3 regions of the Mesorhizobium sp. LjNodule214 genome follow, and region 2 is predicted to be linked to each of the others. Evidence: predicted binding sites of a transcription regulator. Region 2 holds the regulator's gene; each other region holds the start of a gene.
What was found. The regulator LexA, encoded in region 2, represses DNA repair genes until DNA is damaged. The targets are predictions, from matches to a motif close to TGTTCNNNNTGTGTTCNG.
Positions count from the first base shown of each region.

Region 1: the regulator LexA is predicted to act here: its motif matches at 6,179-6,196, upstream of ACSQ3Z_RS01115 (helicase-related protein).
Region 3: the regulator LexA is predicted to act here: its motif matches at 1,576-1,593, upstream of dinB (DNA polymerase IV).

Region 1 is NZ_CAXUPE020000001.1:235,143-245,008, reverse strand. Features, by position in the region: gene ACSQ3Z_RS01135 (amino acid ABC transporter ATP-binding protein) at 1-714, shown strand, start outside; gene ACSQ3Z_RS01130 (CarD family transcriptional regulator) at 763-1,344, opposite strand; gene fdxA (ferredoxin FdxA) at 1,718-2,056, opposite strand; gene ACSQ3Z_RS01120 (RNA-binding S4 domain-containing protein) at 2,207-2,593, opposite strand; gene ACSQ3Z_RS01115 (helicase-related protein) at 2,606-6,013, opposite strand; gene ACSQ3Z_RS01110 (TetR family transcriptional regulator) at 6,704-7,288, opposite strand; gene ACSQ3Z_RS01105 (FAD-dependent oxidoreductase) at 7,373-8,623, shown strand; gene phbB (acetoacetyl-CoA reductase) at 8,723-9,448, opposite strand; gene ACSQ3Z_RS01095 (acetyl-CoA C-acetyltransferase) at 9,534-9,866, opposite strand, start outside.
Region 2 is NZ_CAXUPE020000003.1:1,029,537-1,039,402, forward strand. Features, by position in the region: gene gltX (glutamate--tRNA ligase) at 1-1,079, opposite strand, end outside; gene ACSQ3Z_RS30405 (ComEC/Rec2 family competence protein) at 1,179-3,668, shown strand; gene lexA (transcriptional repressor LexA) at 3,662-4,402, opposite strand; gene kynU (kynureninase) at 4,865-6,112, shown strand; gene ACSQ3Z_RS30420 (alpha/beta hydrolase) at 6,142-6,972, shown strand; gene ACSQ3Z_RS30425 (molybdopterin molybdotransferase MoeA) at 6,983-8,188, opposite strand; gene moaC (cyclic pyranopterin monophosphate synthase MoaC) at 8,189-8,686, opposite strand; gene trpC (indole-3-glycerol phosphate synthase TrpC) at 8,689-9,501, opposite strand; gene trpD (anthranilate phosphoribosyltransferase) at 9,506-9,866, opposite strand, start outside.
Region 3 is NZ_CAXUPE020000003.1:118,440-128,305, reverse strand. Features, by position in the region: gene ACSQ3Z_RS25665 (hypothetical protein) at 1-739, opposite strand, end outside; gene ACSQ3Z_RS25660 (hypothetical protein) at 1,127-1,363, opposite strand; gene dinB (DNA polymerase IV) at 1,651-2,898, shown strand; partial or broken gene ACSQ3Z_RS25650 (SRPBCC family protein) at 2,985-3,429, shown strand; gene ACSQ3Z_RS25645 (glycosyltransferase family 2 protein) at 3,704-4,771, opposite strand; gene ACSQ3Z_RS25640 (sensor histidine kinase) at 5,315-6,670, shown strand; gene ACSQ3Z_RS25635 (LuxR C-terminal-related transcriptional regulator) at 6,667-7,314, shown strand; gene ACSQ3Z_RS25630 (hypothetical protein) at 7,481-7,957, opposite strand; gene ACSQ3Z_RS25625 (hypothetical protein) at 8,468-8,923, opposite strand; gene ACSQ3Z_RS25620 (dihydrofolate reductase family protein) at 9,292-9,866, opposite strand, start outside.

The DNA of each region.
Region 1 (9,866 bases), on a different contig from region 2:
CTGAAGGGCGTCACCGTCGCCATCGAGGAAGGCAGCGTCACCGCCCTTGTCGGCCCCTCCGGCGGCGGCAAGAGCACGCTGCTGCGCTGCATCAACCTGCTGGAGATCCCGACCTCCGGCACGGTGCGCATCGGCGACGAGACGCTCGAATTCCGGCCTGGCATCAAGGTCGCCACAAGGGACATCCGGCGCCTGCGGCTGCAGACCGGCATGGTGTTCCAGAACTTCCAGCTGTTCCCACACCGCAGCGCGATCGAGAACGTCATGGAAGGGCTGGTGACGGTACTGAAATGGCCGGTTGAGAGGGCGCGAGAACGGGCGATGGCTCTGCTCGAGAAGGTCGGCATGGCGCACAAGGCCGATGCCTGGCCGGCGACGCTGTCGGGTGGCCAGCAGCAGCGCGTGGCGATCGCGCGGGCGCTCGCGCCGTCACCAAAGGTGCTGCTTTGCGACGAGCCGACATCGGCGCTCGACCCGGAACTGGCGCAGGAAGTGGTCGACGTGCTTGGCCAACTCGCCAGTGAAGGCACGACCATGGTGATGGCGACGCATGATCTCAGGCTCGCCTCCAAGATCGCGCAGGAAGTGGTCTTTCTCGACGCCGGTGTCGTCGTCGAGAAAGGCCCGGCTTCCGTGGTGTTCAGCACCCCGGAGCATCAGCGCACCAGGCGCTTCATCGCCACGCTGAAGCAGGAGGCGGGCGAGTCCCAATAAAAAACCCGGCGCGAGGCCGGGTTTTCCTGAATTCAAAGAGCGAAAAGCTCAGGCAGCTTCTTCCTGCTCGGCTTCCTCGTTGTCGGCCTTGGCGCCGCGCTTCGGACCCTTGTTGAGGTTGACCTCGATGAGGCGCACCGCTTCGGTCTCCGACATGCGGTTGACGGCGGCGATCTCGCGCGCCATGCGGTCGAGTGCCGCCTCGTAAAGCTGGCGCTCCGAATAGGACTGCTCCGGCTGGTTGTCGGCGCGGTAGAGGTCGCGCACCACTTCCGAGATGGAGATCAGGTCGCCCGAGTTGATCTTCGCATCATATTCCTGGGCGCGGCGCGACCACATGGTGCGCTTGATGCGGGCGCGGCCCTGCACCACCTTCAGCGCGCGGTCGACATAGTCCTCTTCCGACAGCTTGCGCATGCCGATCGAGGTCGCCTTGGCGACCGGCACCTTCAGGCGCATCTTGTCCTTCTGGAAGTCGATAACGAAGAGTTCCAGCTTGTGGCCTGCCACTTCCTGCTCGTCGATCGACACGATCTGGCCGACGCCATGCGCCGGATAGACGATGAACTCGCCGGTCTTGAAACCGTGACGCGCTGCGGTGGACTTCTTCTGCGGGGTGATCGTTGCCATACGCCCTGAACTCCTTGTTGTAGCGCCGGCATGGCGGCGCCGGCTGAAACTTCGCGCGATCGGGGTGGCCGACCGTTAGCCGCACAACAGACGAACCCATCCGGAAAAGCCGGGACCGGCAAACCGCAATATCGCGACCGCCTGCCCCAGATCGCTCTGGTCCAGATTGAGAAGTTCACCTTTCAGTGATTTGGGGCGTTTGCGCCATAAATCGATGTTGTGTCACCGGCATGTTTGGCTGATGTAGCACAAAAAGTCGGAAGAATCAAGGTTTTGCTGCATTAGCGAAGGCAACCGGCCATCGCCGCCTGTCAAGACGGTTCGTGTCTCATGCCCGTTACGCTGCGTCATGCCGGCCGAACCGGCACGACCGTCAGTCGCCTTCGCCGGGCTCGGCGGAGAAATATTTCTCGAACTTGCCGGCCTCACCATCGAAGGTCTTGGCGTCTGCCGGCGGCTCTTTCTTGGCGGTGATGTTGGGCCATTTCTCGGCGTATTCGGTGTTGACCTGCAGCCATTTTTCAAGGCCGGGTTCCGTATCGGGCTTGATCGCGTCAGCCGGGCACTCCGGTTCGCAGACGCCGCAGTCGATGCACTCGTCGGGGTGGATGACGAGCATGTTCTCGCCTTCGTAGAAACAGTCGACCGGACAGACCTCGATGCAGTCCATGTATTTGCATTTTATGCAATTGTCGGTCACGACGTAGGTCATCGGTCGGCTCCGGGACGTCCCGTTTTTGTCGGGCTTTTTTGGTGAGGTAGCGCCTTTGCCTGCCGCTGGCAAGGGCGGCTATTCCCAAGGATGTCGGCGTCTCCGGAATGGAATTCCAGAGCGCGACACTGGCGAAAGTTGCTCGTGCCTTCAATCCTCGCCGATGAGCCGGTCGGTTTGGCGTCGTTCCTTCTTGGTCGGCCGGCCGCTGCCGGCGTCGCGCAGCGCCGGAATCGCATCCGGAACGGCCTCGCCCTTCGGTGCCGGCGGTGGCGACATGTCCTCGTAAAGCAGGCGCGCTTCTTCAGCCGGGCCGCGCCGGACCCCCGTTTCGAGTACCTTCCAGACGAAGATGCGCCGCTCCAGCGTGATGGTCAGGACATCGCCAGGCTTGACCAGATCCGAGGCCTGCGCTGCTTTGTCGCGATTGATGCGCACGCGTCCGGCGACCACCAGCTTCGCCGCCAGCGAGCGCGATTTCACCGCGCGGGAAAAGAACAGCCATTTGTCTATTCTCTGGCGGCCTTCGGCAACCATCGGACCTTTGACTTACTTCTTCAACTGGTCGCGCAGAGCGGCGAGCTTGGCGAAGGGCGAGTCCGGATCGAAACGCACCGGACGTTCCTCTCGCGGTTTTGCCTGGAATGCAGGCTTGCCGCCTTGTGCACCGCCCTTGCCGTCCGGCCTGCCGCCCTTCCAGTCGGGTCGGCTGTCGCGGCGATCGGGACGCTCGCCCTGCGGTTTGGCTTCGCGGCCGCCTTCGCCCTGGGGCTTGGGTTTGAACTTTGAGCGATCGAAGCGCGGCTTGCCGGCGCCGTCGCGCTGGTCGCGTCGGCCTTGGTAGGCCGGCCGCTCGCCTGGTGCGGTCACCGGCTGTCCGCCGCCGGCATCCGCCGGGGCATCGCTTCGGCCCTGCGCGGCCTGGCCGTTGCGCGGGCGATTGTCGCGGCGGTTGTCGTGATGGCGATGGCGTGGGCGCTGCTCGAAACGGCCCTGCCGCCACAACAGGATGGGTTTTGGCTGCTCGGCTTCCGGAGCGGGCTCGCCGGCAGCGGCCTCCGCCACCGTGGCTGGCTCGGCCGGCAGCGCTTCCTGAGCGGGCGTTGCAGCTTCGGTCGCCTCGACTGTCGCGGCTTCAACCTCGGCGACCTCGGGTTCGGATTCTGGTTCGGCGACCGACGCAGGTTCGGCCGGTATTTCCGCTGCGGCTTCCGCTACGGGCGCGGTCTCGTCCGCGACTTCAGCCGCAGCTACCGTCTGCTCTTCCGCGACAGGCTCCGCTACTGCCTTGGCGACGGGCTCGGCAAGTGCTTCGGCTGAGGCCTCAACAGCGGCATCAGGCTCAGAACCCTCCACCGGCGCCTCGACTGCGACTTCAGTCGTGGCTTCCGCCGTCACGGCCTGCTCGGCGCGCGCAGCTTCTTCCGCCACCAGCTTTGCGGCAGCTGCCTCGCGCGCGGCATCGTCCTGCGCTTCGAGCCGCGCCTTGACCTCGGCGGCAGGCTTCGGTTCGGCGCGGTAGCCGAGGCCTTTCAGGATCTCTTCCATGTCGTCAGCAGTGGCGCCGAGGATCGACATCATCGGCGGCGTCACCATGAAGGCGTGGCCGTCATAGGCGCCGTCGGGGCGCTGTCCGAGGCCCGGCTTCCAGTTGGTCGCGGGACGGATCAGATCGGCCAGCCGCTCGAGGATGTCGACGCGGACCGCGCGTCGGCCGAGATTGCGGTAGCCGGCGAGCTTGTAGAAGGACTTGTCGAAGACGGGATCGATGACCACCGAGGTGCGGCCGGAGGCCAGGGCGTGAACCACGTCGCCGAAGCCCGGTTTGTCCTTGCCGTCATTCTTCAGCGCCCAAAGCAATGTCACCAGTCCGGCAGGCGCCGGCTTGACCAGCGCCGGCACGAAGACATGGTAGGCGCCGAAGCGCACGCCCAACCGGCGCAACGCGGCGCGGCCTTCCTGATCGAGCGACTTCATCTCTTCGGCGATGTCGCGGCGGTTGATGAGGCCGAAATTCTCGACCAGCTGGAAGGCGATGCCGCGGCCGATGCCGGTGATCTGGTCGGCGTTCTTCAAGTCGACCAGCGGCTTCAGCAGGGATTCGACCTGGAAGTTGACGAAACGCTCGGCGCGCGCCGCGACCTTGTCGCGGGCGGGACCGGTGAGTTGCTCGTCGGCCAGAAGCACAAGGCGCGGCTTCAGCGGCTCGTCGCCGGCGACCAGCGTGCCGACCGGCGCGCCGATCCAGCGCAGCGTGCCGTCGGAGCCGAGTGCGATGTCGCCATTGGCGCAGGCGCCGAAACGTTCGGCGCGCGCCTCGAATTCGGTGGCAAGCGCCTTTTGTGCCGCCGTGCGCACGGCTTTGGCATCCTCGCCGCCGGCGCTCTGGTCGGCGGTGAAGCGGAACCCTTGCAACTCGCCGACATGATGGCCTTCGACAAGGACGGTTCCGGTAGGGCTAATTTCGGCTTCAGGCATGGTATTTTCTCTAAGGCGCCGCATGAGGACGGAAGTCCTGCGGTCTACAAAGCGTTTCGTCAACCGCTCATGCAGCGCATCCGACAATCTGTCTTCGATTTCGCGCGTCTTTTCCTGCCAGTGTGCCTGATCGGCCAGCCAGCCGGGCCGATTGGAAACGAAAGTCCAGGTGCGGATCTGGGCGATCCGGTGCGACAGCGTGTCGATGTCGCCGTCTGTCGTGTCGGCACGCCGCACCTGCTCGGCCATGTAGTTTTCGTCGACATGGCCATGCCGGGCGAGGTCCATGTAGATCGAGGCGATGAGGTCGGAATGCTGGGCCGGCGCGATCTTCCTGTAGTCGGGGAGCGCGCAGGCTTCCCACAGCAGCGCCACCCGCTTGGCGTCTGTGGCCAGAGCCCGGATATCCACGTCGCGCGACAGGTGCTCGAGCGCCTGCGCGTCGACCGCCGGCAGCGCCCGCGTCAGGCCCTCGACCGGTGCGTTGGTCTCGATCGAGCGCTTCAGCGCATCAAGGCTGGCGAAATCGAAATTGGCAGTGCGCCATTGCAGCACCTTCACCGGGTCGAAATCGTGGCTTTCGATCTTCTTGACCAGGTCCTCATCGAGCGGATCGACCTGGCCGGTGACGCCGAACGTGCCGTCGCGCAAATGGCGGCCGGCGCGGCCGGCGATCTGGCCGAGCTCGGCGGACGTGAGGTCGCGAAATTGGTAGCCGTCGAATTTGCGGTTCTGGGCGAAGGCGACATGGTCGAGGTCGAGATTGAGGCCCATGCCGATGGCGTCGGTGGCAACGAGGTAATCGACATCTCCGGACTGGAACAGCGCCACCTGGGCGTTGCGGGTGCGCGGCGAGAGCGCGCCGAGCACGACGGCGGCACCGCCCTGCTGGCGGCGGATCAGTTCGGCGATGGCATAGACCTCGTCCGCCGAGAAAGCGACGATCGCCGTGCGCCGGGGCAGGCGGGTCAGCTTCTTCGAGCCGGCATAGGCCAGATGCGACAGCCGCGGCCGCGTCACCACCGAAACGCCCTTCAAGAGGCGTTGCAGGATGCCGTGCATGGTGGCTGCACCCAAGAGCAGCGTTTCCTGGCGGCCGCGCAGATGCAGGATGCGGTCGGTGAAGATGTGGCCGCGCTCGAGATCGCCGGCGAGCTGGACCTCGTCGATGGCGACGAAGGCGGCGTCGGTCTCGCGCGGCATGGCCTCGACTGTGCAGACCGAATATTTGGCGCCCACCGGCTGGATTTTCTCCTCGCCGGTGATGAGCGCCACCTTGTGGGCGCCGACCTTCTCGCAGACGCGCGTGTAGACTTCGCGCGCCAGCAGCCTGAGCGGCAGGCCGATGACGCCGCTTTCATGCGCCACCATGCGTTCGATGGCGAGATGGGTCTTGCCGGTGTTGGTCGGGCCGAGCACGGCCGTCACGTCGCGGCCCGAAAGGATCAGCGGCTGGGAGTGTTTCGGCTGGATATTCATCGGCTCGGAAATACGCTTCTGCCGCTCGTTGCCGGGGAGCACGCCAGTGGTGGCGCGTGTGACAGCCGACACATAAGGATTTCAGGCGCGAAGCGAAAGCGGAATGTTCCGCAAGCGGGGCAAAGAGCCGTCCGGCTCGTGCAAAATCCGGTCTCGATTAAGAGTTGGAACGAGTCTGGAACGAATCGGCGACGAATCACTGACTCTCACTGATTCAGGTTTTGTTCACGGCTATATGTGGATTTTTTGACGGCGAGTCTCACCACATGCTGAATCGCTAAACTGGCCCGATTTATGCAAGGAGAACAATGCTGTTAACCTTCGCCGGGGAACGATCGCCGCACCCCGATCGGCCTCAGCCAACATTATGAAATTATTGACTTTTCCTAACGCGGCCTTAATGATTTGATCGATGTTTTCGGCCCTCATCGTTAATGTTTCGGCCAAAGCCGGAACGAATCGGCGACGAATCAGCGATGCTCAGGTTTTCTTGGTTTGTTCACCCCAATATGTTGTGTTGTGAACAGGTTATCCACCGAGAAGTCACAGCTTGTGGCGTGGGTTTCGCACAGACTTGGCAACTGCCGTTAACCTTTGCGTGCCGCTCCGGCACAGATCGGTGTTGGGTGCATCGGTCGGCCCGATCATAGCACCACAACCAGGCTCGGACAGCAATGCCAAACGGCTGCTTCAGGCCAGGTCCTCTTCCGTCACATAGCGCTGCAAGGCAGAGCCGACGTTCCGGATGATTTCATCGTGCGACAGGGCGACGACCGGAGGAAGCCGCAGCAGGTATCGGCACATCGCCAAACCCAGCAACTGGCTCGAGACGAGACCGGCCCGTCGACCCGCATCGGCGGGGTCACCGACCGCCGCAACCACTGGCCTCACCTGACTGGCAAACACCTCGCGCAGCTTTTCGGCAGCAAAGTCGTTGGACATCGCCGAACGCAGCAGAATTGTCATGCCAGGACCGCTGGCCGGACTTTCCCAGATTTCGAGAAAGCGCCTGATCAGTGTTTCGCCGATGGCGGCTCGGTCAATCACCCGCAGCTCCGGCAGATGCAGGTCGACGACCGCCGCCCTGGCGAACAGTTCGTCCTTGCTGCGGAAATAGCGGATCACCATGGCCGGATCGATCGAGGCATGCGCCGCGACATCGCGGATCGAAGCCCCGTCATAACCATGCTCGGCGAACAGTAGCCGCGCCGCCTCGAGGATATGGGCCCGCGTGCGGTCCGATTTGCTGATTGTCTTCGCCTGATTCTGGGTCATGAAAATTCATATGCCAACACCTGTTGACAAATGCAATGGCGTCAATTAGAAAGTCAACATCTGTTGATAAATGGAGAGAAAAAAATGTTGCCCGATACAACGGAAGTCCTGATCATTGGTGCCGGCCCGACCGGCATGGCGCTGTCCATCATGCTGCACCAGGCCGGTGTCGATCATGTGCTGATCGACAGGCTGGCGCAGGGCCTGCAGACCTCGCGCGCCGGCGTCATCCATGCGCAGACGCTGGAAGCGCTGGAGCCTCTCGGTGTCACCGGGCGGCTGGGCGAACTTGCCCTGAAGCTGCAAAATTTCGTCATCCGCGACCGCAACCGGGCGCTGCTCGATGTCGATTTCGGCAAGCTTCCATCAAGGCATCCCTATCTGTTGATGCTGCCCCAGAACCTGACCGAGCAGGTGTTGGCCGAGCGGATCGCAGCCCTGGGCGGCGTCATTCATCGCGAAGTCGAGGCCAAGGCGGTTGTTCAGGATATTAGCGGCGCCCGCGTGACGGTGGTCGAGAACGGCCGCGAGAAGCTCATATCGGCGCGCTACGTCGTCGGCGCCGATGGCATGAACAGCCTGGTGCGCGGCGCGGCCGGCATCGAGTTCGACGGCGCAGCCTATGACGGGTCGTTCGTGCTCGCCGACGTCCGCCTCGACTGGCCGGTTGGGCCGAAGGAAGTGTCGCTGTTTTTTGCGCCGACCGGGCTGGTAGTGGTGGCGCCGCTTCCGGACGGATCGTACCGCATCGTTGCAACAATGGATGACGCGCCGGAAAAGCCTGCGGTTGCCGACATCCAGGCGCTGCTCGACCGCCGTGGGCCGACCGGCCAACGAGCTCGCGTGCTCGGCCTGGCGTGGAGCTCGCGCTTTCGCGTGCATCACCGCCTGGTCCGGTCGTATCGCAAGGAGCGGTTGTTCCTCATGGGCGATGCCCCGCATGTCCACAGCCCCGCGGGTGGGCAAGGCATGAACACCGGCATCATCGACGCGGTCGTGCTTGGCGAACTGCTTGGCGATGTGGTGAACGGCGTGCGGTCGGAAGCCGAGCTCGACCTCTACGAAACGTTGCGCCGTCCGGCGGCGCAGGAGGTGCTTGAACTGGCAGGCAAGATGACCGAGATGGCGCTTACCCGCAATCCGGTGAAGCGGTTCGTCCGCAATCTGCTGCTCTCGCTGACGAACCTCAATCCATTGCTGAAGCGTCGCATGGCCGTGAAACTGTCAGGCCTCAGCCGCGCGCCGCTGGCCCGGCTGCCGGCACCTTCGCGTGGGCCGGGTTCAATCTCCCCTGCCAAGCCTGCAGCCAAACCAGCGCTGAAGCTTGCCGCCTGACGGCTGCGATTGTTAGGGCAACGAGCCTCGATCGTGGGATCGTATGTCTGTACCGGCCGTTGGGCCGGTACATCAGTTGCCGCCGGGGGACTCGAAACCTCAGGCGAAATACTGTCCGCCATTGGCGGATATGGTCGAGCCGGTGATGAAGCCGGCTTCATCGGACGCGAGGAAGACGACGCAGCGCGCGATCTCTTCCGGTTCGCCGAGGCGGCCGACCGGGATTTGCGGGATGATGCGTTCGTTGAGCACCTTCTCGTCGATCGCCTTGACCATCTCGGTGGCGATGTAGCCCGGGCAGATGATGTTGACGGTGATGCCGGCGCGGGCGCCTTCCTGGGCAAGCGCCTTCGAGAAGCCGATGTCGCCGGCCTTGGCGGCGGAATAGTTGACCTGACCGGCTTGGCCCTTCTGGCCGTTGATCGAGGAGATGGTGATGACACGGCCGAACTTGCGGTCGCGCATGCCGCCCCACAGAGGGTGCGTCATGTTGAAGACACCGGAAAGGTTGGTGTCGATGACTTCCTTCCACTGCTCGCGCGTCATCTTGTGGAACATGCCGTCGCGGGTGATGCCGGCATTGTTGACCAACACGGAAATCGGACCGAGATCGGCCTCGACCTGCTTGATGCCGGCGGCGCAGGCGTCATAGTCGGCGACCGACCATTTGTAGGTCTTGATGCCGGTCTCGGCGGTGAACTTCGTCGCCGCCTCGTCATTGCCGGCGTAGTTCGCGGCAACCGAATAGCCGGCGTTCTTCAACGCGACCGATACCGCCGCGCCGATGCCGCGCGACCCGCCCGTGACGATTGCAACCTTGCTCATGCGTTTCCCCTTTCGGTACCGCCCTGTTTTCGGGCGTTTCATGCAGAATGGAACGGGCGGCTCGCGCCGCCCGGATAGTCTGTCGCTACAGCGCTTCGATGCACATGGCGACGCCCATGCCGCCGCCGATGCAGAGCGTAGCGAGGCCCTTCTTCGCACCGCGGCGGCGCATTTCGAAAACCAGCGTGTTGAAGATGCGGGCACCGGAAGCGCCGATCGGATGGCCGATGGCGATGGCGCCGCCATTGACGTTGACGATCGAGGGATCCCAGCCCATGTCCTTGTTGACGGCGCAGGCCTGCGCGGCGAAGGCCTCATTGGCCTCGACCAGGTCGAGATCGCCGACCGACCAGCCGGCCTTGGCCAGCGCCTTGCGCGAAGCGGGAATGGGGCCGGTGCCCATGATCTGCGGATCGAC
Region 2 (9,866 bases):
TCCTTCAGGCCGGGCAGGGCGGCCAGCAGCTGCGCCTTCTTGTTGCCATCGAGGCGCGCCGCGATTGCCGGGCCGCCCTCGAGATAGGGCAGCGTGGCGACGAAGATGTCGAGCAGTTCTGCATCGCCCATGCGCCGCATGTGCACGCCGTTCAGCGCCTCGAGCTTGGCGAAGTCGAAGCGGGCGGCACCCTTGTTGACGTCGCCGATGTCGAACCAGGCGATCATGTCCTTGATCGACATCACCTCGTCGTCGCCATGGCTCCAGCCGAGCCGCGCCAGATAGTTAAGCAGCGCCTCGGGCAGATAGCCCATCGCGCGATAGGCCTCGACGCCGAGCGCGCCATGCCGCTTCGACAGCTTGGCGCCGTCGGCGCCATGGATCAGCGGAATGTGCGACATGGACGGCACCTCCCAGCCCATGGCGTTGTAGATCACCGTCTGGCGGGCGGCGTTGGTCAGATGGTCGTCGCCACGGATGATGTGGGTGACGCCCATATCGTGGTCGTCGACGACGACAGCATGCATATAGGTCGGGTTGCCGTCCGAGCGCAGAATGATGAAATCGTCGAGATCCTTGTTGGGGAAGCGCACCTCGCCCTGCACGCGGTCGTGCACCACCGTTTCGCCTTCGGTCGGCGCCTTGATGCGGATCGCGCCCTTGACGCCTGCCGGCGCCTCCGACGGGTCCCGGTCGCGCCAGCGGCCGTCATAGCGGGGCGGCAGGCCCTTGGCACGTGCGGCCTCGCGCATCGCCTCGAGTTCGGCCGGCGTGGCGTAGCAGTAATAGGCCTTGCCCATCCGCACCAGATCCTCAGCCACCTCGCGGTGGCGCGGCGCGCGCTCGAACTGCGACACCGGCTCGCCGTCCCAACTGAGGCCAAGCCAGGACAGCCCATCGAGGATGGCGGCTGTGGCGGCGTCGGTGGAGCGTTCGCGATCCGTATCCTCGATGCGCAGCAGCATCGTGCCGGCGGTGTGCTTTGCATAGAGCCAGTTGAACAGCGCCGTGCGCGCGCCGCCAATGTGCAAATAGCCTGTCGGCGAGGGGGCAAAGCGGGTGACGACCTTGTCGGACATGGAACTCTCGGAAGCGCAGAAAGCGGATGTGATGCGCGGACTTTCGCGCGTTGCGCGTTCATGTAGCATAGGAGGTCTGGGGCGCAAGGGGCAGACCCGATGGCTGGACGAGGCCGGGGTGCAGGGGAGAGCGAGGGCGCGACGAGCAGCGTCAGCGAACGGACGCTGTTTGCCGATATTCCACACGCCGAGCCGATGCCGGTTTCATTGCTTGCGCCACGGCCGGGCTTCGAGCCTTTGCCGCCCGGCAATCGCGCGCCGGAGCTTGTCCCCGCGACTGTTTCGGTAAAGCGGGTCTCCGGAGCATTCCGCCGCCTTTCTGGTCCCGCAGTCCGGCGAAGCATCGCTGCGGCTGCCGGCACGGAGCTTGACCGCGGCATGGGCTTCCTGCTGGTGCCGGTGTTTCTGGCATGCGGGGTGATCTTCTATTTCTCGCTGGCGACGGAACCCGATTTCTACAGGCCCGTCGCCGTGGTCGCCTTGACGGCCGCCTGCGCGGTGGCTTCGCGGTCATGGCTAAGGACGCATTTGTGCTTCATGGCAGCGCTGCTCTGCGCGCTCGGCGTGCTCGCCGCAAAGGTCGAGACCTGGCGCGCCGGAACCCAGATGCTCGGCTCGGAGATCCAGACGCGGCTGACCGGGCGGCTCGCCAGCCTGGAAGAAATGGAAAACGGCCGCGTCAGGCTGACCATCGACGTCATCTCGACCGCCCATCCGAAGCTGCGCTATGCGCCGGAGCGGGTCAGGCTTTCGGCGCGGAAAGTTCCTCCTGATATGACCGCCGGTTCCCTGATCACCGGCTATGCCCGGCTACTGCCGCCGACCGGACCGGTGCGGCCGGATAGCTACGACTTCTCCTTCGACAGCTATTTTTCCGGCATCGGCGCCAGCGGCTTTTTCCTCGGCAATCCGAAGACTGTTGTCCCAAAGACTGGCGCCGGCGAAGACGCACCATCCAGGACGCGCTTGGCGTCCGCAATCGAGAATGCCCGGGAGAGCATCGCGGACCACATTCGCGGCCAGATTGGCGGCCCGGAGGGCGAGATTGCTGCGGCATTGATCGTCGGCGTGCGCGCCGGCATTCCCGATGAGATCAACGAGGCGATGCGGCGCACCGGCATCTACCACATCATCTCGATCTCCGGCCTGCACATGGCGCTGGTCGCCGGAACCATTATGGGGCTGCTGCGCGGCGCCTTCGCCCTGTTTCCCGATTTCGCATCGCGCCGGCCGGTGAAGAAATATGCGGCCGCCGCGGCGCTCTTTTCCATCGCCGCCTACCTCGTCTTTTCCGGCATCGTCGTCGCGGCCGAACGCAGCTTCATCATGCTGGCGGTGATGCTGGTCGCCGTGCTGTTCGACCGCGCGGCGCTCACCATGCGCAATCTGGCGATCTCGGCGATTGCCGTGATCCTGGTGTCGCCGCACGAAGTGGTCGGCCCGAGCTTCCAGATGTCGTTTGCGGCGACCGCGGCCCTTGTCGGTGCCTATGCCGGCTGGTCGGACTACCGTGCCGGCAGAGCGACGTCGCCGCCGCCACGGCGATCGCCGCTCGCCTTCGTCACGCGAAAATTCCTGCTCGGCATGGGCGGCCTCGCCATGACCTCCATCATCGCCGGCAGTGCGACGGCACTCTTCGCCATCTGGCATTTTCAACGCGTGTCGCCGCTCAGCCTGCTCGCCAACCTGGCCGTCATGCCGATCGTCTCGCTGATCGTCATGCCGTTCGCCGTGCTCAGCGCGCTGGTGATGCCGTTCGGCGCCGATGGACCATTCCTCTACGTGATGGGCAAGGGGCTGACGGCGATGATCGCAATATCCGGATGGATTTCCGAGCGCTCGCCGATCGATGCTGTCGGGCTGATCTCCATTCAGTCGGTACTGCTGGTGACGATCGCGCTGGTCATCGCCACCATGGCGACGACATGGCTCAGGCTGGCAGCCGTTCCGTTCGCATTCGCTGGCCTGCTGACTGTCTCCGACACCCGCATGCCGGATGTCCTCATCTCGGAGGATGGGCATCTTGTGGCAATGCCGATCGGGGGCGGCGAACTCGCCATCAACCGCGTGCGATCGAACGAGTTCACCACCGACAACTGGAAACGGGCTGTGAAGTCCGAAACCATTGTCGAACCCGAGACCTTCGAGAAGGGTGACGCGCGGTTCGACATGGATCCGGCCGACCTGCCGCCGGGCTCGCCCTTCTACTGCAGCACCGGTCTGTGCCTCGCACGGCATCCGTCTGGCGCGATCATCGCGTATGCAGAAGACCGCAAGGACGCGTGGCGAGCGTGTGCTTTCGCGACCCTGATCATCGTCAACGACGCCACCGCCTACGACCCTTGCCGCAATCCGCTTGTCCTTGTCGTCAAGAAACGGCAACTTGCCCGCTTGGGCAGCGCCGCTGTCTTCTTCAATCAGCAATCGGCAATCGCGCCGGCAGAGATAAACTTCGCGGTCGAGCAGCCGTACCGGGCCTGGCACGAGCAGCGAAGATTCTCACGCGAGGCGAGGGGCCTGCCGCCTTACAAGAGACCCGAAAGGCAGGCCAGCAAACCGCCGCCCAAACAACCGCCGCCGCCTCAGTAGCGGCGGATCAGACCGACCAGCTTGCCCTGCACCTTGACCCGGTCGGGCCCGAAGATGCGGGTTTCATAGGCCGGATTGGCGGCTTCCAGCGCGATCGAGGCGCCCTTGCGGCGGAAGCGCTTCAGCGTCGCTTCCTCCTCGTCGACCAGCGCCACTATGATCTCTCCCGGGCTCGCCGTGTCGGCGTTGCGGATGATGACCGTATCGCCGTCGAAGATCCCGGCCTCGATCATCGAATCGCCCTTGACCTCCAGCGCGTAATGCTCGCCGCCCATGATCATGTCCGGCGGCACCGAGATCGAATGCGTCTGATGCTGGATGGCGTCGATCGGCACACCGGCCGCGATCCGCCCCATCACCGGGATGGACACTGCCGCAACCGCATCGTCGTCATTGCCCGCCTGGGGCGTGCGCGACGATGCCATCGGCTTGATCTGCCGTCCGAGGCCGCCCTGCCCAAGACTGCCCTGAATGACGCTCGGCGAGAACTTCTTCGCCGCATTGAGGCCGGGAGCAATCGAGTCCGGCAGGCGCAGCACTTCGAGCGCGCGCGCCCGATTGGGCAGCCGGCGAATGAAACCGCGCTCCTCCAGCGCCGTGATCAGCCGGTGGATGCCCGACTTCGAGGCAAGATCGAGCGCCTCTTTCATCTCGTCGAAGGAGGGTGGAATGCCGCTTTCCTTCAGCCGCTCATGGATGAACATCAGCAGTTCATGTTGTTTGCGTGTCAGCATCGCGGCCCCCAACGGAATCAGAAAAACAAACCCAGAACAAACACTATCTGTTCCAGTTGTGTTCCGCAACTGTTTAAAGTTTAATGAATGGGTTAAGGCTCCCGAAACGATGTCGCGTGCGACAGCGAATATCCCAGCCCCTTAGATGCCGGCTTCATCGCATTGATTTTGTTATCGTTTACGGCCAACCACCGGCCTGGGAGCTGCTTGGAAGTCGGCAATCATTCGCCGCAAACAATGTAGGTAGGGCCGTGTTTGACGATCCAGCCCGCTCGATGCACCGTGAACGAAACGAACTCAAAATGCCAACTATGAGCAGGGGTCGAGGGTGTCGTTGGGCCGATAAGTCATCAATGCAGGTTCTTGCAGCGCGATGGCCTGTGATGAGAGAAAGTACCGATCGTCGGCTTGTCTCATCATTGCGTGCCGGTGTCGTGCGTATCTGGGGGGAGCAGACATATCATGACAGGAATTCCTGATCTTGCGGCCGTCGAAGCGATGGACGCCGCGGATCCACTGCGCCCCTTGCGCGACCGCTTCATCCTGCCCGAAGGGGTAATCTATCTCGACGGCAATTCGCTGGGTGCAGCCTCGCATGCCGCCTTCGACGAGCTACGCAAGGCGGCGACCGAAGAATGGGCGCACGACCTCATCCGCGCCTGGAACACTGCCGGCTGGTTCAACATGCCGGTCGAACTCGGCGATCAGCTCGGGCGCCTGATCGGCGCCGCTCCCGGCCAGACGGTGGTCTGCGACACAACATCGATCAACATCTACAAGCTGCTGCACGCGGCAATGGCCATGCGGCCGGATCGGCCCGTCATCGTCGCCGAGGGCGACAGCTTTCCGACCGACCTCTACATGGCTGAAGGTGTCGCCTCGACTCGAAAGAACACTGTGCTGCGCCTTGCAGGCGTCGACGCACCGACGATCGAAGAGCTGATCGACGACCGGGTCGCGGTGGTGCTGGTCAACCACGTCAACTACAAGTCAGGCGAACTGCGTGACATGACGGCGCTGACGCGCATCGCCCATGACGCCGGGGCGCTGATCGTCTGGGATCTCTGCCACACAGCAGGCGCCATGCCGGTCGAACTGGACACGGCGAATGCCGATTTCGCTGTCGGCTGCACCTACAAATATTTGAATGGCGGCCCGGGCTCTCCCGCCTTCATCTATGCCGCGGAGCGCCATCATGCCGATGTGCAGCAGCCGCTCAGCGGATGGTGGAGCCATGCGCGGCCCTTCGCCTTCGAGCAGGCCTACGCAGCCGGCACCGGCATCCGCCGGTTTCTGTGCGGCACGCAGCCGGTCCTGTCGATGCGCACGCTGAAGGGCGCGCTCGACATCTGGAACGATGTCGACATGGCGGCCGTGAGACAGAAAAGCATCGCCCTGGCCGACCTGTTCATCGAACTCGTCGAGGCAAAATGCGGCGCCTATGGTCTCACGCTCGAAAGCACCCGCGACAGCGCCAGGCGCGGCAGCCAGATTTCATTCATGCACGAGCACGGCTACCAGATCATGCGGGCGCTGATCGAACGCGGCGTGATCGGCGATTTCCGGGCGCCGTCGACCATACGCTTTGGCTTCACCCCGCTCTATGTCGGCTACGCCGATGTGTGGCACGCTGTCGAGGTGCTGGAAGACATCCTGCGCAGTGGGGCCTGGAAAGACGCACGTTTTGCCGTCAAGTCAGCCGTCACCTGAGCGGCAGGAAAAGGAGGGGGAGGGCACAGGTGCTGGAACATCGTATTTCCGACTGGGACAACGCCTATACAAACGGCGCCAACATAGCTGGCGGCGATCGCTGGCCGGCCGCCTGGGTCGAGCCCGCGCGGGCCTTTCGTGACGCTCTTTCGGCCGAGGGCAGGGCGCGGCTCGACATCGTCTACGGCGACAGACCGCGCAACCGGCTCGATCTTTTCCTGCCGAGCACCCCGCCCAAGGGGCTCGTGGTGTTCGTGCATGGCGGTTACTGGAAGGCGTTCGACAAGAGTTTCTGGTCGCATCTTGCCGCAGGTCCGATCGGGCATGGCTATGCGGTGGCGATGCCCTCCTACACGCTTAGTCCCGAGATACGCATCGGCGGCATCGTTCGCGAGGTCGGCGCGGCGATCGGCAAGGCGGCGGCACTGGTCGATGGGCCATTGATGCTGACCGGGCATTCGGCCGGCGGCCATCTCGCCAGCCGGATGGCGAGTGCAACCACGCCTCTGTCGCCCGAAGTGACTGGTCGCATACGTCATGTCGTGTCGATCTCGGGTGTGCACGACCTGCGCCCGCTCATGCGCACAGCCATGAACGAGACGCTGGCGATCGACGAGGCCGAAGCGCTGACCGAAAGCCCGGCCCTTCTGCGCCCGATGGACAATGCACGCCTGACCTGCTGGGTCGGCGGTGGCGAGCGCGCCGAGTTCCTGCGCCAGAGCGCGCTGCTTGCCAATGTCTGGATCGGCCTCGGTGCCGCGACCAGCTTGGTGGTCGAGCCGGACCGGCACCATTTCAGCATCATAGACGGTCTTTGCGACCCGGAGCATCCGCTGAGCCGGACGCTGGTTGTCGAGTAAGGGAACGGGTTCAGCGCAACATCAGCACGCTGCAGGCAGCGCCTGCTGCAGCGGCAGGGGCGAACGGCTCGCGCACGATCAGCCCGTTGGCGTCGGCGAGCATTCTCAGCATCGAGGAATCCTGGATGCCGAACGGCGTCGCCACCAGGCTGTCTCCATCTTCCCGGACCACGGCACGCACATAGTCTTGCCTGAGATCGTTGGCCGGCATCGCGGTCCCGAGGCGGGCCGCGCGCATGTCCTGCCGGAAGCCGCGGTCGCCGAGCCGCGCCAGCAGCGGCTTCAGGAACAGCTGCGAACAGACGAGGCTGGCCACCGGATTGCCGGGCAAGCCGATGCAGCTTATCTCCCCGAGCCGGCCGAACATCAGCGGCTTGCCCGGGCGCATGGCGATCTTCCAGAAGCCGAGCGTCATGCCTTCGCCGGTCAGCACGTCATGGATCAGGTCGTGGTCGCCAACCGAGGCGCCGCCGAGCGTGACGATGACATCGGCGCGTTGCTCGACCGCCTGCCTCACCAGCGCGGCAATTGCCTCCTTGCGATCGGCGGCGATGCCGAGGTCGAGTGCACGGGCGCCAACCGATTGCGCGGCGGCGGCGACGCCATAGGCATTGGACGAGATGATCTGGTCGGGGCCGAGCTCGCTGCCCGGCGGCAGGAGTTCGTCGCCGGTGGCGATGATGGCGACCAGCGGCCTCTTGACCACGCTCACGCTTGGGTGGTTGGCCGATGCCGCCAGGGAGAGTGCCGCCGGATCGAGCAGTCGGCCTTTTTCGAGCAGCACGTCGCCCCTGGTGAAATCGAGACCAACGCGGCGGATATTGCGTCCTTCGGCTGTCGGTTCCGTTACCTCGATGGCGCCGCCGCCGAGATCCCTGACATTCTCCTGGATGACGATGGTGTCGGCGCCTTCGGGCAGCGGCGCGCCGGTGAAGATACGCACTGCCTGACCATTGTGGACAGCACCTTCAAAGCCACGCCCTGCCGGCGCCATGCCAATCACCGAAAGCCGCGCCGGCACTGAGGCGATATCGGCGACCCGAACGGCGTAGCCGTCCATGGCGGAGGCGTTGAACGGCGGCTGGGTGCGCAGCGCCATGACGGGTTCGGCCAGCACCCGGCCAGCGGCATCGATGAGCGCGACGCTTTCGCTGCCTGTCGGCCGCGCGCCTTCAAGCAGGCGCTCGAGCGCTTCGGCGACCGGAACCAGCGCCATCTAGGCGCCTGCCTTATGGCCGGTGGACCGGTAATCGCCTGATTTGCCGCCGGTCTTTTCGACCAGCCGGATGCCGGAGATCACCATGGCGCGGTCGACCGCCTTGGCCATGTCGTAGATGGTCAGGCACGCGACCGAGGCCGCTGTCAGTGCCTCCATCTCGACGCCGGTCTTGCCGGTGACGCGGGCCAGCGCAGTGACCTTCAGGCCTGGAAGCGAATGGTCCGGCTCGATGTCGACGGAAACTTTGGTCAGCAGCAGCGGATGGCAGAGCGGGATCAGCTCATGCGTCTTCTTTGCGGCCATGATGCCGGCGATGCGCGCGGTGCCGAGCACGTCACCCTTCTTGGCATCCCCGGCCAGGATCATGTTCAGCGTTTCGGGAAGCATAGCGACAAAGCCTTCGGCGATTGCCGTCCGTGTCGTCTCGGCCTTGTCGCCGACATCGACCATGTTGGCCTCGCCCTTGGCGCCGAGATGGGTGAGGGCGGCTGCCATCGTCAGATGGCCTCGGCCGGCGCCTTGCCTGTCAAAAGCAGGCGTGTTGCCGCCGCGACATCCCGTTGCCGCATCAGGCTTTCGCCAACGAGGAAGCTGCCGATGCCGCTCCGTTGCATCCTGAGGCAATCGTCATGGGTGAAAATACCGCTCTCGCTGACCAGCAGCCGGTCGGCCGGCACCATCGCCGCCAGCCGCTCCGAGGTTTCAAGACTGGTTTCGAACGTTCTCAGATTGCGGTTGTTGATGCCGATCAGCTGCGATGACAGTTCTACCGCGCGCTGCGTCTCGGCCTCGTCATGCACCTCTATCAGCGCATCCATGCCGAGCTCGAATGCCGTCGCCTCAAGCTCGCTCGCCAGGGCATCATCGACGCTGGCCATGATGATCAGAATGGCATCAGCGCCCCAGGCGCGAGCCTCATAGACCTGATAGGGATCGAACAGGAAATCCTTGCGCAGCGCGGGCAAAGACACGGCCTTGCGCGCATTGGTGAGAAATTCCGGCGCGCCCTGGAAAGACGGCGCGTCGGTCAGCACCGAAAGACAGGCGGCGCCACCTTTCTCATAGGCCTGCGCCAGGGCTGGTGGGTCGAAGTCGGCACGGATCAGCCCTTTGGAGGGGCTTGCCTTCTTGATCTCGGCGATCAGGGCGAAGCCGCCCGTTCTGCGCTTGGCCTCGAGTGCTGCCAGAAAGCCGCGCGGTGCTTCGGCGTCCTTCGCTCGCGCCTTGATCTCGGCCAGCGGCATGCGTGCCTTCGCTGTGGCGATCTCGTCGCGTTTGTAGGCCTCGATCTTGCGCAGGATGTCGGACAAGGGCCTATCCGTTCGAAATTGCGACCAGCCTGTCGAGCACCTGGAGCGCCCGGCCGCTGTCGATGGCTTGCGCCGCGCTCGCCATGCCGTCGGCAAGCGTCGTCACCTTGCCCGCCACCACCAGCCCGGCGCCGGCATTCATCAGCACCGTATCGCGATAGGCGCCTGCGGCACCGCCCAGCATGTCGCGCAAGGCCTTGGCGTTGTAGGCGGCGTCGCCGCCGCGCAACTCGTCCTTGCTGTGGCGATTCAGCCCGACCGCTTCCGGGGTCAGCGTGAAGCTACGGATCTCGCCGCCGACGAGTTCCGCCACCTGCGTCTCCCCGGTGGTGGTGATTTCGTCATAGCCGTCGCCATGCACGACC
Region 3 (9,866 bases), 910 kb from region 2:
CGATCTTGTCGGCAAGCACACCCGTGGCCCAGTCCTTGACCTCGGTGTCGACGGGTTTGTTGGCCATGTCGGCAAGCGCGTCGTCGAGCGATGGGACGTCGGTAACGGCTGCGTCTGCCTCCGCCTGGGCCGTGTCAGCCGCTGTCTGGGCATCCGTGACTTTGCCCTCCAACTCAGCGATTGTTGCGGCTTGGGCATCCAGCTCCTCCTGCGTCGGAGGTGTAACCAAATTCGCCGCGTCGAACTCCGCCTGCTTGTCCAGCACCGCGTTTTGGGCGTCGACCACCGCGGCAGCGGCCGCGTCGGCCGCGGCCTGGGCGTTCTGGGCAATCGCGGATCCCATCACATAAGCCTGAATGCCAGCGAACTTCTTGCTCTTGGAGTTCATATAGGCGTTGATGTTGCGCTGCAGCGAGTTCAGCCGGCCGAGCTTGGCGTGGATGTTCTTCTCCTTGGGAACGGCGGCGACCTCCACCTCATCCACGGAGACCTGCGTCGTGGCCTTCTTGCCCGACTTTGCCGATGCCGACTTGCCGTGCGTGGTCTTGCCTGACTTGCCGTGCGTGCCGCTCTTGCCGGAATTGCCCTGCGAGCCGCTTTTGCCTGAGTTGCCGCCGCTATTCCCGTGGCCACCGCCATTGCCGTGGCCACCGCCATTGCCGCCGGCGGCGGCCAGCGCGGGAGACGCCAGAAGCGCGAATGCCGCAACCGCGGCAAAGAGAGTCTTTCGGGATGTCATGGGTATTTCCTCCGAGAATCGCCACCACGCCCAACCGCTAAAGAGGGCAATATGAGAAATTCCTAATGGCGTCAGTAAACTTTAGATAAATGTGGTTTCAATGCGAGAGCGAAGCCGCTCGCCAGCGAACAGTTCAGATCAAAAAACCTACACAACCAATTGATATTCTTAGGTTAGGTGAAAGCCGGAAACGGGCTTGCGCCATTTGGACCGCAGAGGGCCCATGCTGGTCGGACTATGGTCCCACTACCGCCGATACGCGCGAAAAACGGTCGTCGCGTCGTTGATGGAAGGCGCCTGAAACGACGGAATTCGACGAAGGCAGAGAGGGCGATGCAGTCGCCTGGTATAGCCGTCAAATAAGCGGGGCCGCCTCTTGGCGACGCGCTATGGTGCCCGCAAAATGTCGGCGCCTGGCTGCTCGTCGAACAGCACCGCGCAGCCGCGCTCCAGCGCCACCGCGGATAGCGCGTTGGCTACGGTCTCATCCGGCGAGACGAAATCCCCGGTGAGCACGCGCAACTCTTCGACGGCCCTCGCCATCGATACGAGCCGCCCGGCGGCGCGGTCGGTGGTGCAGGCGTCAACGACACAAACGAGATCGATGATTTCGAAGCGGTCCATCTCAGGCCTCCGCAAACAGGGTCCCTTCGAGCCAATCAACGCCGTGGCGCGCGACTAGGTTCCGGTGCAGATCATGGACCTTCGTCGATGGTGCGCTGCCCACTGACGGCGAGTAAGAAAAACGAGATTCCATCTTGAATCCCCCCTTCATCGAAAGACTTTCCACCCGCCCCCTCCGACGGCTCAAACGCAGCTTGACAAGAGACCCTGTTTGTTCTCTTTTTGTTCGGCAAAAAAGTCCTTAAAACAGGCATGGCTAATGCTGCAATGCCGTAGGGTGGAACGGGATGGAAACCAGCGCCACCATCCTGCATGCCGACCTCGATGCCTTCTATGCTTCGGTCGAGCAGTTGCTCGATCCGTCGCTACGCGGCAAGCCGATCGCCGTCGGCGGCGGTGTGGTGCTGGCCGCCTCTTATGAGGCTCGAGCGTTCGGCGTGCGCGGCGGCATGCCCGGACGCAAGGCCCGCGAACTCTGTCCGCAGCTGATCTTCGTCGGCGGCCATTTCGGCGACTATCAGCGGCTCGGCGACGCCGCCATAGAAGTGCTCGACGATTTCACGCCGCTGGTCGAGCGCATCTCCATCGACGAGGCCTTCGCCGACGTCGCCGGCTGCACGCATCTGTTCGGGCCGCCGGCCGAGATCGCCGCCATTGTACGGCGCCGCGTGCGGGCCGAGCTCGGCCTGCCGATCTCGATCGGCGTGGCGCGCACCAAGCACCTGGCCAAGATCGCCTCGCAGGTGGCCAAGCCCGACGGGCTGGTTGTGGTCGATCCCGCCGGCGAACTTGCCTTCCTGCACGATTTGCCGGTCTCCCTGATGTGGGGCGTCGGCCCGGCGACCAAGGCGCGGCTGGCCGGCATCGGCGTCGAGACCATCGGCCAGTTGGCGCAAACCCATGGCGGCGCGCTGGAGCGGCTGATCGGGCCGGCCGCCGGGCAAAAGCTTGCCGCACTGGCGTGGAACCGCGACCCCCGCCGGCTCGAGACGCATCGGCGCGCGCATTCGGCGGGCGCGCAATCGGCGCTGGGCCGCAAGCCCGCCGTGGCGGATGTGTTCGTGCCAACCTTGCTGCATCTTGCCGACCGGGTGGCGAGCCGGCTGAGAGCCAAGCATCGGCCCGGCCGCACGGTGACGGTGCGCGTGCGCTTTGCCGATCTGCGAGCGGTGAGCCGCTCGATCACGCTCGACCAACCGATCTCGGCAACGGCGATGCTGGCCGAGACCGCCGAAGAACTTGTGCGCGGCGTGCTTGCCACCCATCCCGGCGAGAAGGTGATTTCGCTGCTCGCGATCTCGGTCTCGCATCTCGAGGAAAGTGCCGAATTGCAGCTGGAGCTGCCACTCGGGCTTGCCGATGAGAAGCGGAGGCCCGGCAGCAAAAGGGGCCTGGCGCGCTTCTGCGCCGACCGCGCCATCGACAATATCCGCCAGCGCTTCGGCAAGCAGGCGGTCGGCTATGGCGCGGTGGCACTGGAGGCGGCGCGTTCGGTGCCGGACGAGTTCCGCGAGCTGGCCGAGAAGGAACTGTGAAGCGGCGGTCGCGGTTTAAGAATGTTCGGCACGGGTGTCGGACGAGCCAAGACCCGTTCGTCCCGGCAATCATTAGGAGAAACGATATGCCCAGCACCGTACGCTTGCACCGCGTTCTGACAACCAGCCCGGAGAAGGTTTATCGCGCATTCATCGAGGCGGACGCGCTGGCGAAATGGCTCCCGCCCAACGGTTTCACCTGCACCGTCCATCATCTGGAAGCAAAGGTCGGCGGTACATTCAAAATGTCCTTCCGAAACTTCACGACCGGCAATAGCCACTCATTTGGCGGCGATTATGTCGAGCTCGTTCCGGGTGAACGCCTTCGCTACACGGACACGTTCGATGATCCCAACCTGCCCGGCGAGATACAGGTGACGGTGATATTGAAGAAAGTCTCGGTCGGCACGGAACTGGACATCACGCAGGCAGGCATACCCGGACGCCATTCCGGCCGAGGCCTGTTACCTCGGCTGGCAGGAGTCGCTGCGAAACCTGGCAAGGCTCGTCGAACCCGAGATCAATCAATAGAGGTTGATCGCCTCCATGCGGCCCGAGACTGCCAATCTCTCCCCTCGTGGAGGGGGATGTCCGGCAGGAGAGAGGGGGCGCGAAGGGCCGCGGCGTTTTGAGTTGAGCCATGGTGGACCTTTAGACCCAGCATCGGTGGAAATTGGACGATTGATACGCTGGCGGGACAGCGCCCCCCTCTGGTCTGCCGGACCCGGCCCTTCGCTGTCGCTCCGGGCGTTCGTTGTTCGCAAAGCCAAGCAATTGGCTTTGCGTCCGCTGCGCGGACCACGCCTCACCCCATCGCCTGGCGGATGGATTTGGAAAAGCGGGCCAGGAAGGCCGGCCTCGACGAGGCGTCGAGCTTCCAGGACAGCACCGCCGTCGCCATTTTGCGCGGCAGCATGCCGACGGACAGAAACCAGGCGGCAAGGATGGCGCGCCGCCTGAGCGACGCCGTTATCTGGAGGCTGGCGACGGCGCCAGCCGCACCCAGGACCAGCCTGGAATCATTGGCCACCGGGTGCCGACCCCTGTCGGCGCAGAGCGAGGCCAGCCGTTCTTCGAGGTGAACGGGATCGTGCAGGAAGGTTCTCGACGGCTCCACGGCCAGGCCGACACCGGAGACCTGGTCGGAAAGCGCCTCCAGGCGGTGGAAATCGTGCGTCACCCGCCAGCGCGCCCGCTCGGCGAGCTTTTCGCCGAAGACGGAATGGTTGGCGCCGTGGATGCGGTAGGCGCCGACGCACTCGTCGATCGACTGAACATGACCATAAAGGGGCGCCAGCGTCGCAAGATAGCCATCGGCGCCCTGGCGGAAATCCGCTTCGGGGATCGGCATGATGGTTTCCAGCGTCGTGCGGTCGAAGGCCAGCCCGCTTGTCACCGTCGTCTGGTAGCGCCCCTTGTGCAGGAGCTTCGGCATGACATCGCCGTCATCGAACGGCAGTTCCGGCGGCGGGAAGACATCCTTGATGCGCTGCCGTTCGTCGACGATGTGGAGCCTCGATTGGACCTGGGCGGTTGCCGAATCCCAAGTGTCGACGATCCTGGAGATGGCGTCCGGATAGAGATAGTCGTCGGCGTCGAGAAACAGCACGATCTTGCCCGAGCTTGCCGCAAAGCCGGTGTTGAAGGCCGCGGCATGACCGCCGTTCTTCGGCCTGAGACAAGCGCGAATCCTGTCGCCATAAGACTTTATGATCGCCGCCGAGTCGTCGCTCGACCGATCGTCGACGACGATGACCTCGACATCCGCGTGGTCCTGGCCGAGCGCGCTGTCGACGGCGCGTTTCAGGAAGCGCGCGTAATTGTAGTTCGGAATGATGATGGACACCGGAATTCGGCTCGGAACGGGATGCATCGCGTTTGACCTCGCATCTTGCTTTGGTTTCGGCGGAACCCACCCCCTTAAGGTCCGCTGGTCTCCCAGGAAAAGAGAAAAAGCTTGTGCCTTCCCCGGGAAGACGAGTTGGGTCTTCCGTTGCGACTTCAGCTGAGCAGCCGCTTTTTGCCTTCGAGTATCCACGCGGCGCCGGGATCGAACCGGCGGCGGCAAGGGGCTGGAATTCCCGGTCGCGGATGATGCCGCGGCTTGGCCGACGGAGCGGCGCTTCGTCAATTTGGTGTCGAAGCGGCCCGTCGCCTTGAAGGCACAACCGATAGTGACCTCGAAACGTGGCCGGCACAACCCCCGCCGCCAAGGATCCGCTCCCGCGGCCGCGGCGTTGCCGTGCTTCAAAGGCTCCGAAAGCCGCAGAAAATCCGCCTGCGGAAGAATCCTGCGTGCACAGCACGAAGGTCGATGTCGCAAATGCCGCGCTCACTCTATAATCATCGCCAACAGGGGGAGATTGCGCGATTGCCTGGGACCTTCTTGGGGGATTATTTACAGTACTGGCGCAAGCTGTCGCTGGCCTTGCAGTTCTTCATCGCGGGCGGCATCGGGCTTCTGCTGGTGATGCTGGTGGTCGGCCTGTGGGTGACCTCACAGATTCGGGAAGGCGTGATGCGCAATTCCGCCGCAACCACGGCACTTTACGTCGACAGCGTGATTGCGCCGCTGTTGCCCGACATGCGCGCCAGCCGCGAGCTCAGCGACACGGTCAAGCGGGCACTGGACGAGACGCTCGGTCAGGGCGCGCTCGGCAAGCGGCTGGTCTCGTTCAAGCTGTGGCGGCGCGACGGCATGATCCTCTACGCCAAGGACACTACGCTGATCGGCAAGCGGTTCGAACCGAACGCCAACCTGGTCGCCGCCTTTGGCGGCAATGTCGTTGCCGAGTACAATGACCTCGACGACGACCCCGAAAGCCACGAGGAGCAAGCGGTGAACGCGTCGCTGTTCGAAATCTACAATCCGGTGCGCGAACCCTGGTCGGGCGAAGTGGTCGCGGTTTCGGAGTTCTACGAGATCGCCGACGAATTCCAGGCGACACTGAACGCTGCCTTGTGGTCGAGCTGGCTGGTGGTGGCCGGCGCCACGGCAACGGCACTGGCGCTGTTGTCCGGCATCGTCTTTCGCGGCAGCCACACCATCCAGACCCAGCGCGCCGCGCTGGAGGCAAAGGTCTCCGAATTGCAGGCCGCCTTGTCGCAGAACTCGTCGCTGCGCCAGCGCGTGCAGCGTGCCTCGCGCCGCGCCACCGCAATCAACGAGCGCTATCTCAGGCGCATCGGCGCCGACCTGCATGACGGGCCGGCGCAGCTCGTCGCGCTGGCGGCGCTGCGGATGGACAGCCCCGTGCTGCTCGACCCCGGCTCGTCCGGCGAGCAGCGCGAAGCCGAGATCGCCGGCATCCACAAAACGCTTGGCGAGGCGATGCGCGAGATACGCGGCATCTGCAACGGCCTGGTGCTGCCGCAGATCGAGACGCAGGCCGTGATCGACATCCTGCGGCTCGCGGTCAGCGAGCACGAACGGCGGACCTCCAGCTCGGTGGCGCAGACACTTCCGGCCCGCTTGCCGGAACTCGGCACTTCCGAGAAGATCAGCATCTACCGTTTCGTCCAGGAAGGGCTGAACAATGCCTGGCGGCATGGAAAAGGCAGGAACCAGGCGGTGAAAGCCGGGGTGAAGGGTGGCAGGTTGATGGTTGAAGTGATGGACGACGGCCCCGGCTTCGAGCCCGGCAGGAGCGAAGGCCTCGGGCTTGCCGGCCTCAGGGAGCGCATCGAGAGCATCGGCGGGCAGTTCGAAACCCTGTCCGGCCCGCAAGGTACACGATTGGTGATTTCACTCTCAGTCGAGGAGCAGCCGTGACCGGCATCATCCGCATCGCCATTGTCGACGACCATCCGCTGTTTCGCGAGGGCGTGGCGCGCAGCCTCGGCGAGATCGGCGGCTTCGAGCTGGTCGGGGAAGGCGCCAGCGCCGAGGACGCCGAAAGGCTGGCCCACACGATCGCGCCCGACATATTGCTGCTCGACATCAGCATGCCCGGCGGCGGGCTCAACGCCGCGGCCAGCATCCTGTCCGGTCACCCCGGCCAGAAGATCGTCATGCTGACCGTGTCGGAAACCAATGCCGACGTTGCCCAGGCGCTCAATGCCGGCGTGCGCGGCTATGTGCTGAAGGGCGTCGGTTCGAAGACGCTGGCCGAGATCCTCGGCGACGTCGCGGCCGGCCAGAGCTATGTATCGCCGACGCTGTCGGCCAAGCTCCTGTCGAACCTGTTGCAGCCGGCGAACCGCAAGCCCGACCCGCTCAGCCAGCTCACCGGCCGCGAGGCCGAGATCCTGCGGCTGGTGGCGGAAGGCTTGAGCAACAAGGAGGTCGCGGCCCGGCTGTCGCTGCAGGAAAAGACGGTCAAGCACCACATGACCAGGGTGCTGGCCAAGCTCAACGTGCGCAACCGAACGGAGGCGGCGCTGCTGATGCATGAGGCGAAGGAGCGGGAAAAGTGAAGAGTGAGGAGTGAGTAGTGGGTAGGTCGGCACAGTGATCCTGCCGCGACCACCAACTAACAACTACTCACTACTCACCACTCGCTCCTCCAAAACGTGCCACCCCCGCCCCCGGGGGCGGGGACGGGGGTGAAGTGAGAAACAGAGAGGGGGGGGTTCCCTGCCCTCACAAGGCCTGCAGGCGCGCCACATCCTCCGGCGTCGCCTCGCGTTCGATGATGGTGCGGCCGAGTGCATCCTGCATTTTGAAGCGGCCGTTCTCGATCTCCTCCTGCATGCCGTCGGGATGGATGACCGTGATCTTGTCGCCGTCGACCTCGACCGTGTCGCCGGTCACCGCATTGACGTGGGTGCCATGGTTGCCTTGGTTGCCCTTGGCCTTGCCGGAGTTGCCCTGGCCGACGTTTCCGGAGCCGGAATTAGCGCCGCCGCCAGCCGAGGATGAATTGCCACCGCCGTTACCGTTGCCACCGCCATTGCCGCCGCCATGGCCGCCGCTGTTCCCGCCGGCGGCGTACGCCATCGAGGGAGCGATGCCGGCGGCGCCGTGGAGCTTGACGTGGGATAGGGCGAGCGTCATCACCAATGCCGTCGAAGTCAGCAAAGCGAGCCATCCCTGGCGGGTCAACGACAGTCTGCGCATCCTCCCCCCGTGTCGGCCTTTGGCGGTCTGGCCGAAACCGGCATGATCGAGAGGAGCATCCATGCATCGGCGCGCGCGCGAAAGCGGCCCACGACCCTTGCCTTGCCCGTTCGGACTTTTTTTGCTGCCGGTGCCGGACTTATGTCGCAACGCCGGCGCCAGGACCGGTCATCGGTCAGCGCCATGCACGCGATGAAAACAACCGCAAACGAGGCCGGTTACTGGGCGTTAACCAACCCTCTTGGAAAACAGACGGCAGTTCTTTAAGATTGAAGCGCGCGAAAAAGCCGGACAGCAGCAACAAACCGCGATGCGCCAAGAGTTTCGTTTGCGGAAATGCAGCCGGAACCCCCAAAAAATACCCCCGCCAAAAGGCGGGGGCAAGGTGAGTAGCGGGAGTTCTGTCATACGATGATCAAGAACCGAAGAGACGAAGCAAAAGGTGGCAACCTGATTTTGCAGCGCTGACCTACGGTCCCGAAAAGATCACTTCCAGATAGAACCTCGCTCTCACAAACTCTTCAAACGCGCCATATCGGCTGCGGTTGCCGCTCTGTCGACGATGGTACGCCCAAGCGCATCCTCCATCCTGAAGCGGCCGTTTTCGATCTCTTCCTTCATCCCGTTTGGATGAGTAACCTTGATGCTCTTGCCGTTGACCTCGACCTTGTCGCCGGTCACGGTATTCACATGAGTGGCGGAGCCCTTGTTCGCGCTGTTGCCCTTGCCCTTGCCGTTGCCACCGCTATTGCTGTTTCCGCTGCTGTTTCCGCTGCTGTTCCCGTTGCCGTTGCCGCCGCTGTTGCCGCCGCCGTTTCCGTTTCCGCCATTCCCATTGCCGCCCTTGCCGGCATAGGCCTTGGTGGCGACTGGGCCATCGATGGAGAGTTGAAAAGGCGCGACAACAAGCGCAAGCGCCGTTAGCGCTCGCAAGACACACCTGCTGCCCATGCGCAGATCGCGCATCCCGCTCTCCCCATGCCGGTCACCCGGCCCGACTCCTAGCCGAAAACCCCAACGGCATTGTCGAAGTGAAATCATTCACAAATCGGAGCGCCTTGCGGAAGTGGCCCACGACCCTTGTCTTGTCGATTCAGACTTTTGCGGAAGTGGATTCAGACTTAAGTCCTAATTCAACCTCCGGATGTGGCCCTGCGTGCGGGCACGCGGGCGCTCTGCCATGTCTATTCCGTGCGCGGTCGGCCCCGGCCATGCCTAGCCGGCTAAGCCATTCATGGCCGTCCAGGCGATTTAAGAACAGGCCAAGGCACGGCCTAGGCCGGCAGGGCACGGTTTGAAAAACGGTCCGGGGCATGGCCAAAGCCAGCCCGGGATTACGCCGGCCCGTAGCGGCTGACCACGATGCCGCAGGCATAGGCCTTCGATCCCAGGAGGCGGAGCCTTCCGAAGCCGCCCTGATCGAAGATCCTGGTCCCCTCGCCCAGCGCCGCCGGATTGATGAACAGCTGGAACTCGTCGACCAGCCCGGCCGCGATCAGCGCCGAGGCAAAGCCCGCCCCACCGAACACGGCGATGTCGCCTCCCCCAGCCGCCTTCAGCGCCTCGACCTCGCTCGGCAGGTTGCCGCTCACGACCGTGGTGCGTTCCCACCGCGAAGCCTGCAGCCTGTCGCTCGCCACCACCTTGCGGACATCGACGATGCGCTGCGCAAACGCATAGAAGGGGTCGCGCGGATAATTCTTCGCAGCGTTGCCCCAATGGGTCAGGTACCCCTCCTCGGCCATCTTGCGGCTGAGCAGGATGGTGTCGATGCCGGCGAAGACGGCGCTGAAATCCTGTTTCAACGCCTCGTCCCAGGGGCAATCGCCGCCCCAGTTCCAGAGCTGCCAGTCATGATCCGCGTTGGCGCCGACAAAACCGTCGACCGACATCTGCATCTGCAGGATAA